Regions from separate parts of the Paenibacillus sp. Mc5Re-14 genome, predicted to be linked through region 2. Evidence: predicted binding sites of a transcription regulator. Region 2 holds the regulator's gene; the other holds the start of a gene.
The links. The regulator Rex, encoded in region 2, represses fermentation and respiration genes when NADH is low (regulators of the CRP and FNR family bind a similar motif). The targets are predictions, from matches to a motif close to TTGTGAAATATTTCACAA.

Region 1 (8,392 bases), 150 kb from region 2:
CCGTCCCTATGGGACGAGAGTCACCTCACGCGTTACCACCCAAATTCCCTGTACCTTCGCAGAATACAGGCTTCACCGGTCACATCGACCGCCCATTAACGCTGGATCACGCCTCCTCCTTACAATTGCCTCTTGAACACAGCTTCACTATGGCAAATACGCTCGAAAAAGGTTCCTCCAGGACCATATTCAGGCTTCACTCCAGACCGGTTTTCAGCTAACTCCGGCTCTCTGTACTGGACGACTTACCTTACTCATCCCTTCACAGGAAAACAATATTAACCAAAATATAACCAAATCGGCACGGCGCTGTCAAGTCAGACCCTTCTCGGTATGGGTAGCCAAACGATCTTTGTCAGACTTATCTACCCCTTTTTTTGCAGGAGGGACCAAATCTACGCCGCCGGGATGAAATGGATGGCATTTAGCTATACGCTTTGCAGCCAGCCATGAGCCTTTGAGTGCACCATGCACTTCTACCGCCTCCAGCGCGTACGCCGAACACGTCGGATAGAACCTGCAGGTAGCAGGTTTTAATGGTGAAATGTATGCACGATAAAACTGAATCGGAGCCTGTACCACTCTACGTGTGGTGATTTTCATTTCAGTAGCCTCCGTGGCTGTGAGTGTGACTGCTCGTCTGTCTGAAACCCCCATCCGAATTACTTTCAGTATGCCCATTCTTCTGCTGGCAGTCTTTGCAATAACCAAAAATTTCAAACTTATGCTCAACGATTTGGAATTGATCTGTCGGGTCTGTCATTTGCATTGGACAAAAAGAAATCGGCAATGTTTTCTGACAATTCAAGCAAATCATATGGTGGTGGTGATGATGTTCATTACAGCTCACCTTGAACTTCATTCCATCCTCAAAAGATACCTGCTCCAGTACACCCAATTCCTGCATTACACGCAGATTGCGATAAACTGTATCAAAGCTAAGTCCGCTGTACTTCTTACCCATATATTCATAAACGTCTTTGGGGGACAGATACCCTTCATTCTCGGAAAATAACGTGGCCAGCGTCTTGCGCTGATCTGTAATACGCAGCCCTTGAGCGGACATCGTTGCGATAATCTCATCCTTTGTCAGCATGCGTTTCACCCTCCCCTGTCTATAGTTTCAGGTTTTCTGATGCAGGCTTAGGCTTGCATCTATTCATTATACCACGAATAAAGTCAATATTATAAGAGATATTCGTGCTACTCATAAGAAAAAGACGTTCTCCAGTGCTGCAACCAAGTTCGCAACGGGAGAACGCCTATATTCTGTAAGTGACATCGACTTTTAAAACGGTGAATGATGAGACTCAAGTGGTCTAAGCCGGTAAACAGCACCGGTTATTTCAAATTAATTTTTAATAGCTGGTAAAGGCATAACTACTACGGAAACTGGCAGATTACTACCAGCAGCTGCAGTGAAATACATCTCTACACTTTCCTCAATATGACCTGTACGATACAGTACACTCATTTCATTCGGAGCCCATACAGAACCATTTGTCGGTATACCCACAACCTGATTGTTAACCATCGCATAGCCGGAATATTCGCCTCCCCGCGGGTTAAACGTAATCAGTGAATATGGCGCTACATGGTCCAACTTAACCTTATATACAACACCAAAGTTACCGGCATTGGAAGCAGAAGAACCGTCCAGACCGTCGGTACCAATCAGGTTCGGGTCTACCTTATTATCACCAAGAACGATACGTTGAGCTGTTTTACCAACCTCTTCGGTATAATTGAGTGAAATATCCGAATTTGCGTACGTTCCACGGTTATGAATACCGTCCTTAGGCAGTTTTGCCAGAGTAGGCAACGCAGTCAACGGATCTACATTTGCATCCAGCACAACCACCGTATATTGAATAGGTTGATCCGTATACAAATCAGATAACAAAGAAATAACTTGTTTTTGCTTGATTTTTTGCGCGTTCAAATCTTCCAAAATAACACGGCTTTCGCCTGGGTTCAGAACCGTGCTGGAACGTTTGCTTCCGTCCAGCATAGATTGAAAATACCGTTGAATCGAAACTTTACCCGCAGCTGTGGCAAATTCAGATGGTCCAGCAAAACCGGAATTTTCAACATTTATGTTGGTTGGAGCAAGATTGTTGTTCGTCGCAATCACGTACATCTTCACATCTCGACCTGTTTCATTGACATGATGGACAAGAATACGCGTACTGCCTGAGCCTGTTTCCTGATACACGATACCATCCTGGAACACACGCTCTGGGCTGTTAGCACGAATCAGAAGACGTGGTGAAGAAGTGCTTGTCACTGGAATAGTGGCCATAGCAGGCACCTGACTGCCATCTACACTGTATTTATCGCCATATGGCGTGAAAATTTTATTGAAATCATCTTCGTTGTACAGCAGTTCATTTGTAATTTTAATTGTTTCACTTTTGGTACCTGTTGCGCCATGCTTATCAGTCACGTTCAGTTTAATTGTTACATCACCTGGTTGGAAGAAGGCAAGTTTCTTGTTCTCCCAATCACGCTTAGTGATAGCATTCTCATCGTCAGTACTCAGGTCGGTAATGGTGATTTTTTCACCCATCTTGTACTCTTTTTTATCTGTTGTAAACAGAGCCACTGGCGGCTGGTTTGGTGGTCTTACTGTAATTGTTACTGAGTAAGGATCACTCCAGTTCCCAGCAGAGTCAAGAACGGAATAGGTAACTACATATGTACCCGGCTCCTGAAATACGTCCTGCTTCCCTTCCCAACGTTGATTTACAATCGGAAGACCTGTAGGAGAAGATTCCTTGGTCAAATACGTAACTTGGGTTTCACCCGCGTAGATATCCTTTTGTTGAACCGTAAAAGAAGCTTTTGGTTTCTGATTCAAATCCATGATAACTTGTTTAGTTGTATTATTCACGGTATAAGGAATATTTAAGGCCTGTGTAATCGAGGTCAACGGCACCATAAATACGTTCTTTTGCTGGAAAGCCGGCCCCTTCATTTGTCTAGCTTCACCATTAACCGTATAAACCTTGCTGTCTGTTTTGAAGCGTAGAACATTCGTTCCTTGGGTGATTACGGTTTCTTTAGTGGCAGTGTCATAGCTAAACTGCAATCCGACACGACTGACAAGAGAACGGATAGCTACATAGGAAACTCCGTCTTTGACTGTCATCGGCTGAGTTGCTGTATATACCTGTCCGTTTTGTTCCATTTTAGCACTGTTCAAATACAAAATCAGTTGATTCGCATTCATGGATGTTGGAGCTCCACCAGGATTGGTAATCGTTCCGTCTCCACCGTATACATCATTGGTTACGTTCGATCCGTTAGTAGTATCTGTAGGCAGACCAGTCAATGGATCATTGGATACACCTGTGTTATTAGGTGTTACCGTATTATTTTGTGTGCTTGTTCCATCTTGATCTCCGATACTATTCTGAACGCCGGAATCAGCAACATTGGTCTGAGCCTGCTGTGCGCTAACCGAATCGGTGGATTGAACAGTTGTTGATGCTGCTTCTGCTCCTACAGGGGCTACTGCAGCCACCTGAGCTACCGCCAGGGCGGTGAGCATGGTCCATTTCTTGAAATTCATTGTCTGTCTCCTTCTATCCCCAAATTATTATCATTCCCGTGAAAAGTCATACTATTAGACGCGACAGTTGCTAAAAAGTTTCTGGAAATTTTGACGATCATGAAAAAAAGGGAACATTCTCCTGTGAATGCAAAAATTCAACAACAAAAAACCGCCGTCCATCTGATCTGATGTGGCGGCGGCTTCATAACCTGAAAGTAGTTCTGATCCATTTACATTATGATGGACGACAGGCAGTATTCGTTCCTGCAGTCTCCAGACGACCCTCTTCAATGAGTCGATAAGCGCGTTGAACTTCTTCATCTGTAGGGGACGGAACTCCCTCCAGCGGATACGCCTTACCGAGCATTTCCCATTTGTAAACACCCATTTGATGGTAAGGTAAAATTTCGAATTTTTCGACTCCGTTCAACGTTCCAATGAACCGTCCCAAATTTAGTAGATCTTGCTCGTCATCATGAATACCCGGTACAAATACGTGTCTAATCCACATCTTGCGCCCTTGCTCAGACAACCATCGGGCCGTACTTAACATACGGTCGTTAGACTTGCCTGTAAGCTTAATATGCTTGTCGTTATCGATGTGCTTAATATCTAGTAGTACCAAATCCGTTACGTCCAGCAGATCATGGATACGACCTGCATCATTAAAGCCGTTACTGTCCAATGTCGTGTGCAAATTCCAGCGACGTTTCACTTCTTTGAACAGCGCTGCTACAAAATGAGCTTGCAATGTCGGTTCTCCACCGGATACGGTTAATCCGCCTCCTGAAGAACGGTAATAGGCTAAATATGGCTCAATCTCAGCCAATACTTCTTCTAACGTCATCGGGTTACCTTCATTCAAGGCCCAAGTGTCCGGATTATGGCAATATTGACATTTTAACAAGCATCCTTGCATAAAGAGCACGAAGCGGATGCCGGGACCATCGACGGTCCCGAAGGTTTCCAATGAGTGTATGTGACCTTTCAACATGTTGCATCATCCTTCCCGCATCCGCTATGCGTGCGTCAGTGTATTATTTGATACGTAAAACTTATTTACATTGTACCGTGGAAAGTACGGTTAATAACATCCAATTGTTGCTCACGAGTCAGCTTGATAAAGTTAACGGCATAGCCGGAAACACGAATCGTAAGTTGTGGATAGTTTTCTGGGTGCTCCATTGCATCCAAAAGTTGTTCACGAGCAAACACATTGACATTCAGATGATGTGCGTGGCTTCCAAAATAGCCATCCATCATCGAAACAAGGTTTGTTTTGCGTGTTTCTTCTTCTTTACCCAGTGCTTTAGGCACGATAGAGAAGGTATTCGAAATACCATCTAAGCTGTGTTCATATGGCAATTTGGCTACGGAACTCAGAGATGCCAGAGCACCTTTTTTATCACGACCATGCATCGGGTTTGCACCTGGTGCGAACGGTTCGCCTGCTTTACGTCCATCAGGTGTTGTACCTGTTTTCTTACCATATACCACGTTGGAAGTAATAGTCAGTACTGATTGAGTAGGAACCGCATTACGATAAGCTTTATGTTTGCGGATCATGCTCATGAAGCTTTCTACCAGTTCTACAGCGATAGTATCTACGCGGTCATCGTTGTTACCGTAGCAAGGGTATTCGCCTTCGATTTCAAAGTCAACAGCAATTCCTTTTTCGTTACGAATTGGTTTAACTTTTGCATATTTAATGGCGCTCAAGGAGTCGGTAGCAACTGACAGACCCGCAATACCACAAGCCATGGTACGCAGAATATCACGGTCATGCAACGCCATTTCAATGCGTTCGTAGCTATATTTATCATGCATATAGTGAATAACATTCAAAGTGTTCATGTACAGTTTTGCCAGCCATTCCATCATAGGTTTGAAACGGCTCAACACTTCTTCGTAATCCAGCACTTCGCTTGTAATGGCTGGGAACTCAGGTCCTACTTGAACGCCGGATTTTTCATCCTTACCGCCGTTAATGGCATACAGCAGAGCTTTTGCCAAGTTGGCACGAGCACCAAAGAATTGCATTTGTTTACCGATTCTCATGGCGGATACACAACAAGCAATACCATAATCATCGCCGTAGATTGGACGCATCAAATCGTCATTTTCATATTGAATGGAGCTAGTTTCAATAGAAACTTTTGCACAATATTTTTTAAAGCCCTCAGGCAGTTTTTCTGACCACAGTACAGTCAAGTTAGGCTCTGGAGCAGGTCCTAAGTTGTACAGTGTGTGCAAGAAGCGGAAGCTGTTTTTGGTAACACGAGTTTCTCCAGTGACAGACATACCACCAATGGATTCTGTTACCCAAGTTGGGTCACCACTGAACAGTTCGTTGTAGTCAGGTGTACGCAGGAACTTAACAATACGCAGTTTCATAACAAAATGATCGACCAGTTCCTGAGCTTGTTCTTCGTTCATCGTACCTTCCTCAAGATCACGTTGAGTATAGATATCGAGGAATGAAGATACACGTCCCAAGGACATTGCTGCACCATTTTGTTCCTTAATCGCTGCGAGATATCCAAAATATACCCATTGGAAAGCTTCTTTTGCATTGTTAGCTGGTTTAGAAATATCAAAACCGTGCTCAGCAGCCATTTGTTTCAATTCATTCAAGGCACGAATTTGTTCAGAAATTTCTTCACGTAGACGGATTACGTCTTCTTCCATGGAATCAACTTCAAGGCTTTTCAATTGAAGTTTTTTATCTTGGATCAAGAAGTCTGCACCATACAGAGCTACGCGACGATAGTCACCGATTATACGACCACGACCGTATGCATCTGGCAAACCAGTAATGATACCAGCTTTACGAGCTGCTCTCATTTCATCTGTATAAGCGTCAAATACACCTTGGTTGTGCGTTTTACGAATATGAGTAAAAATGTCAACAATGCTTTGTGGCACTTCAAAACCATAGGCTTTGCAAGCGTCGATCATCATCCGAATTCCACCGAACGGTTGCAAAGAACGTTTGAATGGAGCATCTGTTTGTACACCGACAACTTGTTCTTTGTCCTTGTCCAAATAGCCTGGTTTATGTGAAATAATGGTGGATGGCGTATTCACGTCTACATCAAGCACACCGCCGTTTGCCAACTCTTTTTTAGTAAGATCAGATACAATTTCCCACAGTGCAGTTGTGTTAGCAGTAGGACCAACCAAAAATTCTTCATTACCAACATAAGGTGAGATATTGGTTTCAATAAAATCGTTGACGTTAACTTCTCTAGTCCATTTTCCTTTTTTAAAACCTCTCCAGCCAGATTGTTGCTCTTGTAATTCTCTCTCAATCACCGACATGTAAATCCCTCCAAATTGTTTGGTCTTCCGGACTTGTGATTTTTTTCACGTTTAAACTATTTCTTGAGCCCGGCCTTTTCACCGATGCCTTACGCTCAGTGTCGGGACCTTTCTTACACTCTTATTGTAGAATAATGATAGAGTGTAGTATGTGACATAAATCACAATATGAGTGATTTATGTCACTTTATTTTCCCTAGCTTCACGCCTATACCTTCAGCTTCGCCGCTCACCTCCCTTCCCAAACCAAGAGGCCCTCTATATAGAGAGCCTGCATTGGTATTGTATAGGAAAATGCTTTGTTACAAGCCTCTTCATACTATTATATTATTGATCAAAGCGTCCGTAGAAGGCATTGCGGTATACATCAGCCAATTCAGTAACCAGCGGCAGCTTTGGATTTGCAGTTGTACATTGATCCTCAAAAGCGCGGTCAGCCAGATAATCTACACGTGATTCAAAGTCTTTTGGATCGAATCCGAGTTGTTGGAACGATTCCTCGATACCGAGCGTTTTGTTCAACTTACGGATCGCGTCAATTAAGCTGTTAACCCCTTCTTCAGTGGTACGTGCAGGCAGTCCCAGTATGCGCGCGATTTCTGCATAACGCTCATCCGCAACAAAGTGCGAATATTTAGGGAACGAAGCAAATTTTGTCGGTTTTTTCGCATTGTAGCGAATAACGTGCGGCAGCAAGATAGCATTCGTGCGGCCATGCGCCGTATGGTATTGTCCGCCCCATTTATGTGCAAGACTGTGGTTAATACCCAAGAATGCATTAGCAAACGCCATACCTGCAAGTGTAGAAGCATTATGCATTTTTTCGCGAGCCAACTTGTCGCCGATCAGAGCCGATTGCTCCAGGTATTGGAATACCAGTTGAATGGCTTTAATTGCCAGACCATCTGTGTAATCATTGGCCATTACAGACACGTAAGCCTCGATAGCATGTGTCAGAACGTCCATACCTGTATCGGCTACAGCTGTTTTAGGCAGCGAATATACAAACACAGGGTCAATAATTGCCACATCAGGAGTCAACTCATAGTCAGCCAGCGGATACTTCGTGTTGCCCAGGTTTTTGTCTGTAATTACTGCAAACGATGTGACTTCCGAACCTGTACCCGAGGTTGTAGGGATAGCTACAAATTGTGCTTTTTGACCCAGACGTGGGTACTTGTAAATCCGTTTACGAATATCCATGAATTTTTGCTTCAAGTTATTGAAATCAGTATCCGGATATTCATAGAACATCCACATGCCTTTAGCAGCATCCATTGGCGAACCGCCGCCGAGTGCGATGATGCAATCCGGTTGGAAACGTCTCATCATTTCAGTACCACGCTCTACCGTAACTGTCGATGGATCTGGCTCAACTTCAGAGAACACTTCAATCGCAACTGGTGTTTGGCGCTGGTGCAAATAATGAATGACGCGGTCCACATATCCGAGTTTCACCATCATAGGGTCAGTGATAATGGCTACACGTGTGATATCAGGCATTTTAGCAAGATA
Region 2 (8,392 bases):
ATAATATAAGAATACAGAAAGTGGAGGTACTTTCCCATGTTTAGAACCATGATGAAATCTAAAATTCACCGCGCGACGGTTACTGAAGCCAACCTGAACTATGTGGGCAGTATTACCATAGATGAAGATTTAATGGAGACATCAGATCTGCTGGAGAATGAAAAGGTTCAAATTGTAAACAATAACAATGGAGCTCGACTGGAAACCTATGTGATCCCCGGACCGCGTGGGAGCGGCGTGATTTGTCTCAACGGTGCGGCAGCCCGTCTGGTCCAGCCCGGTGATACAGTCATTATTATTTCCTATGCTTCCATGTCAAATGAAGAGGCCAAAACATACAAACCAACTGTGGTATTTGTGGATGAACATAATAAACCAGCCCAAACGATGAGCAAGGAAGTACACGCAACGATCATGTAATGAATGGGAATGCGGATGAAACCCGTCTTTTAAGCGAAAAATGTGAGTGTATTAATCCATCTTTCGTAAGGGCGGGATGCACATGTTCCAGCATGTATTCGCAGAAATGAACAGCATGTTAGATGATATCGTGAAGCATTACCCATCAGCCCAGGGCCCCCGCAGACAGGAGCTGCTACAGCACTGGAGTCTGCTGCGGAGAATGAGTGACGGAATTATGGATGAGTGGTTGGCCTTTGAGGAAAAAATGGTTTGCCTGCGTGCAGCCGGCTTTTCCGCAGAGGCCGACATGTCTGACGCTGAGCTGCCTGAAAAGGAGCTACCGGCATTTAACCGGGGACAGGGGTATTATCGATTACTTATGTACCCGGAGGCAATCCAGCAATTTGAGCAGGTGCTGGAGCATTTTCCGGACAGCTGGCAGAGTCGCATCTATATGGGAATGGCGCATTTTCAACTGGATGATCCAGCAGAGGCTATAAGCCAGTTTCAAAAGGTGCTACACCTGACTGAACAGTCAGGGCTAAAAGCGGTCATCTATAATGCGCTAGGCTGTTTGATGGCAAAGCAGGCAGACGTAAAAGAGGCGCAAAAATATTTTGCTCTCGCGCATCAGTTCGATCCAACGCTGCCCGAGCCACTGCACAATATGCAAGCCTGTTTGTCCGGTGCCGAAAAGCTTCGATACGACAGTTCCTTGTTGACTTGGATGTAGTTATCAGACACCGAGTAAGACGATGCATGCTCACCTCCTTAGGCGGTGTGTGCATCGTCTTTTTTGGCTGTCTTAATTTCCAAACAGACAATCTTCTGCTATGCTATTATACAGAGTTATTATTTTTGTATGTGTCATAAGAAAGGATTAAGCTCGAATGAAATTTGCGGTATTGGATTTTGAAACGACAGGCACCCAGTCCGCGGATGACATCATTCAAGTCGGACTTGCAATTATAGATCATGATAACAGCATTTCCCGTGTTTACGGCTCTTATGTAAACCCTGGCAGATCTATTCCACCTTTTATCACCGGATTGACCGGAATTACAGATGATGACGTCAAGGATGCACCTGCACTCGAAGAAATGATGATGGAGCTCGTGCCTATGCTGGACGATGTCGTGCTGGTCGGTCATAACGTGGCGTTTGATTTCAATTTTTTACAAAGCGCTTTGGACCGGTGTGGATACTTACCCTTTAGCGGTAGAATTTTGGATACGATGGATTTTCTGAAAATTATGTTTCCATCGTTATCTTCTTATCAGTTGGGTTTTGTTTCCTCAGAGTTTGGGCTGGCGCATGACCGCCCTCATCAAGCAGACAGCGACGCGTTGGCTACGGCTGAGGTGTTTTTAAAGTGTCTGGGTGAGCTTCAGGCATTACCTCTGATAACGATACAGCGGCTCAGCGATTTGTTCGCAGAGGAAGACAGTGACCTGGGTTGGTTTCTTGACGGCATACGAGAAGAGAAAGAGCTAGACCCTATTCAGGATTTGGAGAAACATCAGTTTTTTCGTCAGCTTGCGCTTAAAGTTGAAGATTGGACCGAACTGGCTACTCCACGTAGAGAAGATGATCCGAATCCACTCTCAGGCGTTTCCTTTGAGGAGTATATGGATGATGTGCGGGACAATTTGCGTTCATCCTTGAGCCAATATGAGGAGCGCGAGGCGCAAACACAAATGATTGAGGGTGTAAATCAAGCCCTGAGTCAAGATAAGCATTTGTTGATCGAGGCGGGTACAGGAACAGGGAAGTCCCTAGGCTATTTGCTTCCGTCACTGTATCACAGTGTAAAATATGGGCAGAGGGTCACAGTAAGCACGCATACCATTAATCTGCAGGAGCAATTGCGAGAGCGTGATATTCCGATGCTGACAAAAGTGATTCCGTTCCCGTTCCGGGCTGCCATTTTTAAGGGTCGGGGGCATTATTTGTGTCTGCGTAAGTTTGAACATAAAATAAACAGAAGAGACTTCGCGACACCAAAGGAAGACTTGATTACAGCGGCTCAAATGATTGTCTGGCTGACTCTGACAGAAACCGGTGATGATGAGGAACTGAACCTGAGCAACCGTGGAGGGGATTTTTGGGAAACAGTAGCTAGTGATTCCGAGTCCTGTCTCGGCCGTTCTTGCCCATGGTTCCGCAAGTGCTACTATCATCGTGCACGTCATGAAGCAGGAACAGCGGATGTGGTTATAACGAATCACTCCAAGCTGTTCACCGACGTCAAAGCAAGTCACCAGCTATTGCCCAGCTATGAACATCTGGTCATTGATGAAGCACATCATCTAGAGGAAGTAGCCGGTAAGCACCTGGGCATGCATATGAAATATTTCACACTCGTGCATACGCTGACTCGATTGTTCAAGGACAGTAAGAACGGACAATTGCCTTCATTACGTCAGCAGTTGGCAAAGTCGGGGCATGAGAAGTCGACGGAATGGGCCTCGATCATTGATCAGCTGTACCCACTCGTGTTAGAGGTTAAGGAAACTTGGGACCTGCTAAGCGATAAGTTGTTTGGTATGTTGCCAGAACGAACTGATGCCACACCGGGTGAAACGGGGCAATTTTCTTCGCGTCTCAAACCGTCGGCCAAGCCTGCAAAGTGGGATCAAGCGGCGGCGTTGGAAAATCAGCTTTATGTAACGTTGAGTGAAATTTTGCGCAAGGGCGACAAGCTGATGCTGGATGTCAAGGAAGAACACGACGATTATGCGGCGGATAGTCTCATTACAGATATCACGGGTCTGCTTAAGGATTTGGCGGGGATTAGGGAAAATTTGCGCTTCTTTATACGACTCGATGATGAAACAACCGTATATTGGCTCGAAGCGAGTGGGCAATTCCGTAGTAAATCATTGCAATTTTATGCAGTGCCCGTCGATGTGAGCCGCCAGTTGAAAGAAATGTTTTTTGACAAAAAAAGAAGTATTATTCTGACATCTGCTACTTTATCGGTAGATAAGTCGTTTCAGTACATGACCGATCAACTCGGCTTGCAGGAGGCCGCGGATCAAGGACGATTAATGACGTCACAGCTCCCATCACCTTTTAATTACAGGGATCAGGTGTTGCTGGTCATTCCGCGAGACTTTCCGAGTGTGAAGGGCAGTGTAGGGGATGCACATTTTGTAGAGATGCTCGTTAGCTCTCTAGGAGCGACTGCCCAGGCGACGCGGGGGAGAATGCTTGTTCTGTTTACTTCCTATCGGATGCTCCGGCAAGTGTATGAGCCACTTAAAGAGGCGTTAGCATCCAGCGATATTACCGTGTTAGGACAAGGTGTAGACAGTGGGAGTCGGAGCAAGCTAACCCGTCGTTTTCAGGAAGCCAAGGCTTCTGTATTGCTGGGAACCAGCAGCTTCTGGGAAGGCGTCGATATTCCAGGGAAGGCTTTGACTTGTCTGGCCATCGTTCGCTTGCCGTTTCAACCGCCCAATCACCCGTTACTGGAGGCAAAAAGCGAGCTGCTCCAGCAGCAGAAGAAGAATCCATTTATGAAGCTGTCTGTACCACAAGCAGTTATTCGCTTCAAACAGGGATTTGGGCGATTGGTACGTACAGCGAGCGACCACGGAGTCGTTATCGTTTACGATACGCGTGTGATCGAATCCTATTATGGAAAGCACTTTTTGTACTCGTTACCGGGACCAAAAATGGAGCATATGCCATCGGAGCAAATGGTGCCCCGCATCGCCGAATGGCTCCAATCCGCCCCGGAGACAGAGGCACAACGGACGGACACCTAAAGTCCGTTACAATTAGGGGGAGCAAGTATGAAATCAGATAAAATTTCAGAGGCTGTCGTACGGAGATTACCCGTATATTTACGTTATCTGAATGCACTGCACAAACGGGAGGTGGCTACGGTCTCTTCTCAAGAGCTGGGACAGAGGTTAGATTTGAATCCGGCCCAAATTCGTAAAGATCTTGCCTATTTTGGCGATTTTGGTCGGAAGGGTATCGGTTACGATGTTTCTTATCTAATTGAGAAAATACGCCATATCCTGAAAATCGACCAGCAAATTAATGTAGTATTGGTCGGAGCGGGTAATCTGGGTCAAGCCCTATCAAACTATAACGCTTATTTAAAAGACAATATGAAGATTGTGGCGGTATTTGATGCGTTCCCGGATAAGGTTGGGACCAGAATCAATACCTTAGTCGTTCAGCCGATGGATGAATTGGAAACGACTGTAAAAGAAAAAAATATTCGAATCGGGATTATTACTGTACCTGATTTTGAGGCACAACACGTAGCTGATAGGCTCATTGAGAGTGGAATTGGAGCGATTTTAAACTTTGCACCTATCATTCTCAAGGCACCGGCTAACATTCGGATACATGCCACAGACTTTACAACTGACTTGCTTAGCCTCGCTTATTATCTGGAGGACGGAAAGGAAGAAGCACAATATGACAGTGAATAAATGGATGATTAAAAACGGTTCTTTTGCCGTGAATGGAACTGAAGCTGGGGTAATCCATGGTTTTATGATTGTGGAGGATAGCCGTATTACTTACATTGGCGAGACTCTGCCTGCGGGTGAGGAAGAGACAGAAGCAATCGACGGTAACGGGTTATTGTTTTTGCCTGGTCTGATTAATACTCATGGTCATGCGGCGATGTCTCTGCTGCGAGGGTATGGAGATGACTTGGCACTTCAAGTGTGGCTTCAGGAAAAAATGTGGCCTATGGAAGCCAAGTTTACATCTACGGATGTGTATTGGGGAACATCCTTGTCAGTGCTGGAAATGCTGAAAGGTGGAACCACAACTTTCCTGGATATGTACGATCATATGGATGAGGTGGCACGTGTAGCTGAAGAGTCGGGCATCCGTGCAAGTTTGATGCGTGGAGCCATTGGACTCTGTTCAGAAGAAGAACAGCGGATCAAGCTGGCTGAGGCCGTGACTTTTGCGCGTAACTGGCATGGAAAAGCAGATGGACGTATCACAACGATGATGTCTCCGCATGCCCCATACACATGCCCGCCAGCGTTTATTGAGAAATTTGTTCAAGCAGCACATGATCTCGATTTACCATTGCATACGCACATGTCCGAGACGATCGCCGAAGTTGAGCAAAACGTACGCGACTACGGTTTGCGTCCAGTTGCACACTTAGATAAGCTTGGCTTTTTCTCCCGCCCTTCACTTGTTGCCCACGGCGTACACTTGAACGACGAAGAGATAGCTTTATTAGCGGAACGAGGTGTGGCGGTTTCACATAATCCAGGCAGCAACTTGAAGCTGGCAAGTGGTGTAGCTAGAGTGCCTGAATTGTTGCGTGCAGGAGTTACTGTTTCTCTTGGAACAGACGGTCCTGCTAGCAATAATAACCTGGATATGTTCGAGGAAATGCGTCTGGCGGCACTCATTCACAAGGGAGTATCTGGCGACCCAACAGCAGTTCCTGCAAATGAAGCACTGCGTCTGGCAACAGAGTATGGTGCAAAGTCGATTGGTTTAAAAGAAGTAGGAGCGCTGGCAGCAGGCAACAAGGCTGACTTTATCGCGCTAGATCTGAATCAGGCCCATTTCTTGCCGCGTACAGATCTTATTTCCCATGCCGTATACTCTGCAAGTGCCAAAGACGTGGCTCATGTGTGGGTAGACGGTCGTCAGGTTGTGAAAAACGGCGAATGCCTGACGATGGACGAGGAACGTATCAAACATGAGGCACAAGCCGCCTTTGAAGGGCTGCTGTCGCGCTAATTCAGGTGTCACATCCCCTTAGAGAGGAAGCACAGGTTTGAAAAATAAGAAGAAATGGATAGCGGTCGCCATTTTGGCCGTAATACTGATCCTGGTCAGCATTTTCTGGTATTATTCCTACGTTACTCAAGACCAGGTGGCTGAGAAAAATGCCGCTATCATTAAGGCCAAGCAATCAGGTGGTCTGGTTAGCACGACTCAGACTTGGAAGTCTGTGTGGGATCAGATTTATTGGGTGGTTCAAGGGAAAAACGCACAGAATGAAAATATAATGGTGTGGGTTCCTTTTCAAAAAATGGAAGGACAACCTAACGTACCTGTCGCAGATCCAAGCGGTGTTCATACCGAGCTGATGAAAAACGGAGTCGACGAGCAAAAAATGACAGCGATAATTCAGCAGCAACTTCCAAATGCAAAAATTGTAAGGCTCCAACCGAGTGTGTTCAATGGCGAATATGTATGGCAACTGTTTTACGATGATGAAAGCCATCACAACTATACCTTTTACCGTTTCTCAGATGGAGCATCGACGGGGATAAAGTATACTTTGCCTAATTACTAGCGTGTTATGGGAGTAGTGATGATGGTGAAAGCAATGTATTGTTAAAAGAATAACTGATTGAAGTTGAAAAGACGTAAATGCGATTTAAATCGTATTTACGTCTTTTTTTGCTACTACGAAAATCACAACTCCTCCACACATTGCCTTCGATATTAGATTCACGTTATGATATACTATATTTTATAAGTGATAGACAAAAATGATAGAAAAATGAGTTGCTGATCTTTATAAGATCATGCAATTTGGTTGTTTGTTGACATTCGTCCCGTTTCTTCTGGGTTTTACATTTTGAGAGGAGGATGTTGTTTGAAATTGCGTGCAGTTCCTATTGTTGTGGCGGCCGTTGTGGCAGCCTTGTTGATGTTTGGGGGATGGTTCATTTACCGTCAGGTTACAATGCAAAGTCCTCTGGAAAAACTGGTATCTCAATATCCAGGCGTGACAAGCGCTCAAATAGATATTAAACAGGATCAGGTCGTATTGAAACTAGATCTCAAACCGCAGGCGGATGTGGCCGGATTGGTTGATGTGGTTAAGCAAAAAGGGCAATCCATCATTGGCAGCCGTACCATTAAGCTGGATATCGCAGATCGTTCCAATTCAGCACTGAATCAATGGTGGTCTGAGGCTATGTTTCCTGTAGCCGAAGCGATGGAAAATAAAAAGTATACTCAAATTTCATCTACAGTTGAGCAGATGAAAAAGAAAAAAGCAGGTATCAAGGCTGATACCGATATGGATTCAAACAATGTCTATATCCGACTCAGCGAAGGCAATGCGACTAAGTTTATCGTTTTGCCACGTCAATCTCAGCAAATGGGGGTATGGCCTAATGCCTAGATGGATCAAGGAAATATTAATCGGTATTGTGCCGGTGACTATTATATTTCTCGTTTTTATTGGGGTGAATATTATCCCTCTTTTGGTTGCGGGCGTGATGCTCAGCGGCTTGTTAATGCTCATGCATGCTCGTGGCGGCTTGGCCGTAGGTGCCGGGCAAGAGCGCAAACGTAAAAAAAATGGTCCGGACAAGCTGACTTTTGAGGAAATTGGTGGACAAGAAAGCGCTAAACAGGAATTGCGTGAAGCCTTGGATTTTTTGAATCGGCATGATGAAATTTCCAAATTTGGTATTCGTCCATTGAAAGGCGTTTTGCTTACAGGCCCTCCGGGAACAGGAAAAACGCTGATGGCGAAAGCAGCTGCACACTACACCAATTCTGTGTTTGTTGCAGCTTCAGGCAGTGAATTTGTTGAAATGTACGTGGGTGTCGGTGCAGGTCGTGTCCGTGAGTTGTTTCGGGAGGCTCGCACTCGTGCAGCCAAGGAAAAGAAAGAAAATGCAATTATTTTTATTGACGAGATTGATGTTATTGGTGGTAAGCGTGAGGGTGGACAGCAACGAGAATATGATCAGACTTTGAATCAGTTGCTGACAGAAATGGATGGCATTTATTCGGCAGATACACCGCGGATATTACTTATTGCGGCAACAAACCGTAAAGAAATGCTGGACAGCGCCTTAACGCGTCCAGGACGCTTTGACCGCCATATTCAAGTAGACTTGCCTGATAAGAAGGGCCGTCTTCATATCCTTAAAATTCATGCCAAAAACAAACCGATTCAGGAAGATGCTAATTTGGACAAAATCGCTGAGGAGTCTTACGGTTTTTCCGGTGCACAGTT

Region 1: pflB (formate C-acetyltransferase) is a predicted target of Rex. The motif match lies at 7,027-7,044, and genes of this name have one in related genera.

Annotation. Positions count from the first base shown of each region.
Region 1 is NZ_CVPD01000001.1:4,828,539-4,836,930, reverse strand. Features, by position in the region: T-box leader at 7-275, opposite strand; gene yidD (membrane protein insertion efficiency factor YidD) at 313-603, opposite strand; gene BN1546_RS21920 (Fur family transcriptional regulator) at 605-1,096, opposite strand; gene BN1546_RS21915 (copper amine oxidase N-terminal domain-containing protein) at 1,352-3,574, opposite strand; gene pflA (pyruvate formate-lyase-activating protein) at 3,792-4,550, opposite strand; gene pflB (formate C-acetyltransferase) at 4,616-6,877, opposite strand; partial or broken gene adhE (bifunctional acetaldehyde-CoA/alcohol dehydrogenase) at 7,205-8,392, opposite strand, start outside.
Region 2 is NZ_CVPD01000001.1:4,982,678-4,991,069, forward strand. Features, by position in the region: gene panC (pantoate--beta-alanine ligase) at 1-44, shown strand, start outside; gene panD (aspartate 1-decarboxylase) at 37-420, shown strand; gene BN1546_RS22710 (tetratricopeptide repeat protein) at 503-1,135, shown strand; gene dinG (ATP-dependent DNA helicase DinG) at 1,293-4,175, shown strand; gene BN1546_RS22720 (redox-sensing transcriptional repressor Rex) at 4,203-4,856, shown strand; gene BN1546_RS22725 (amidohydrolase) at 4,843-6,144, shown strand; gene BN1546_RS22730 (cell wall elongation regulator TseB-like domain-containing protein) at 6,182-6,706, shown strand; gene BN1546_RS22735 (hypothetical protein) at 7,013-7,546, shown strand; gene BN1546_RS22740 (AAA family ATPase) at 7,539-8,392, shown strand, end outside.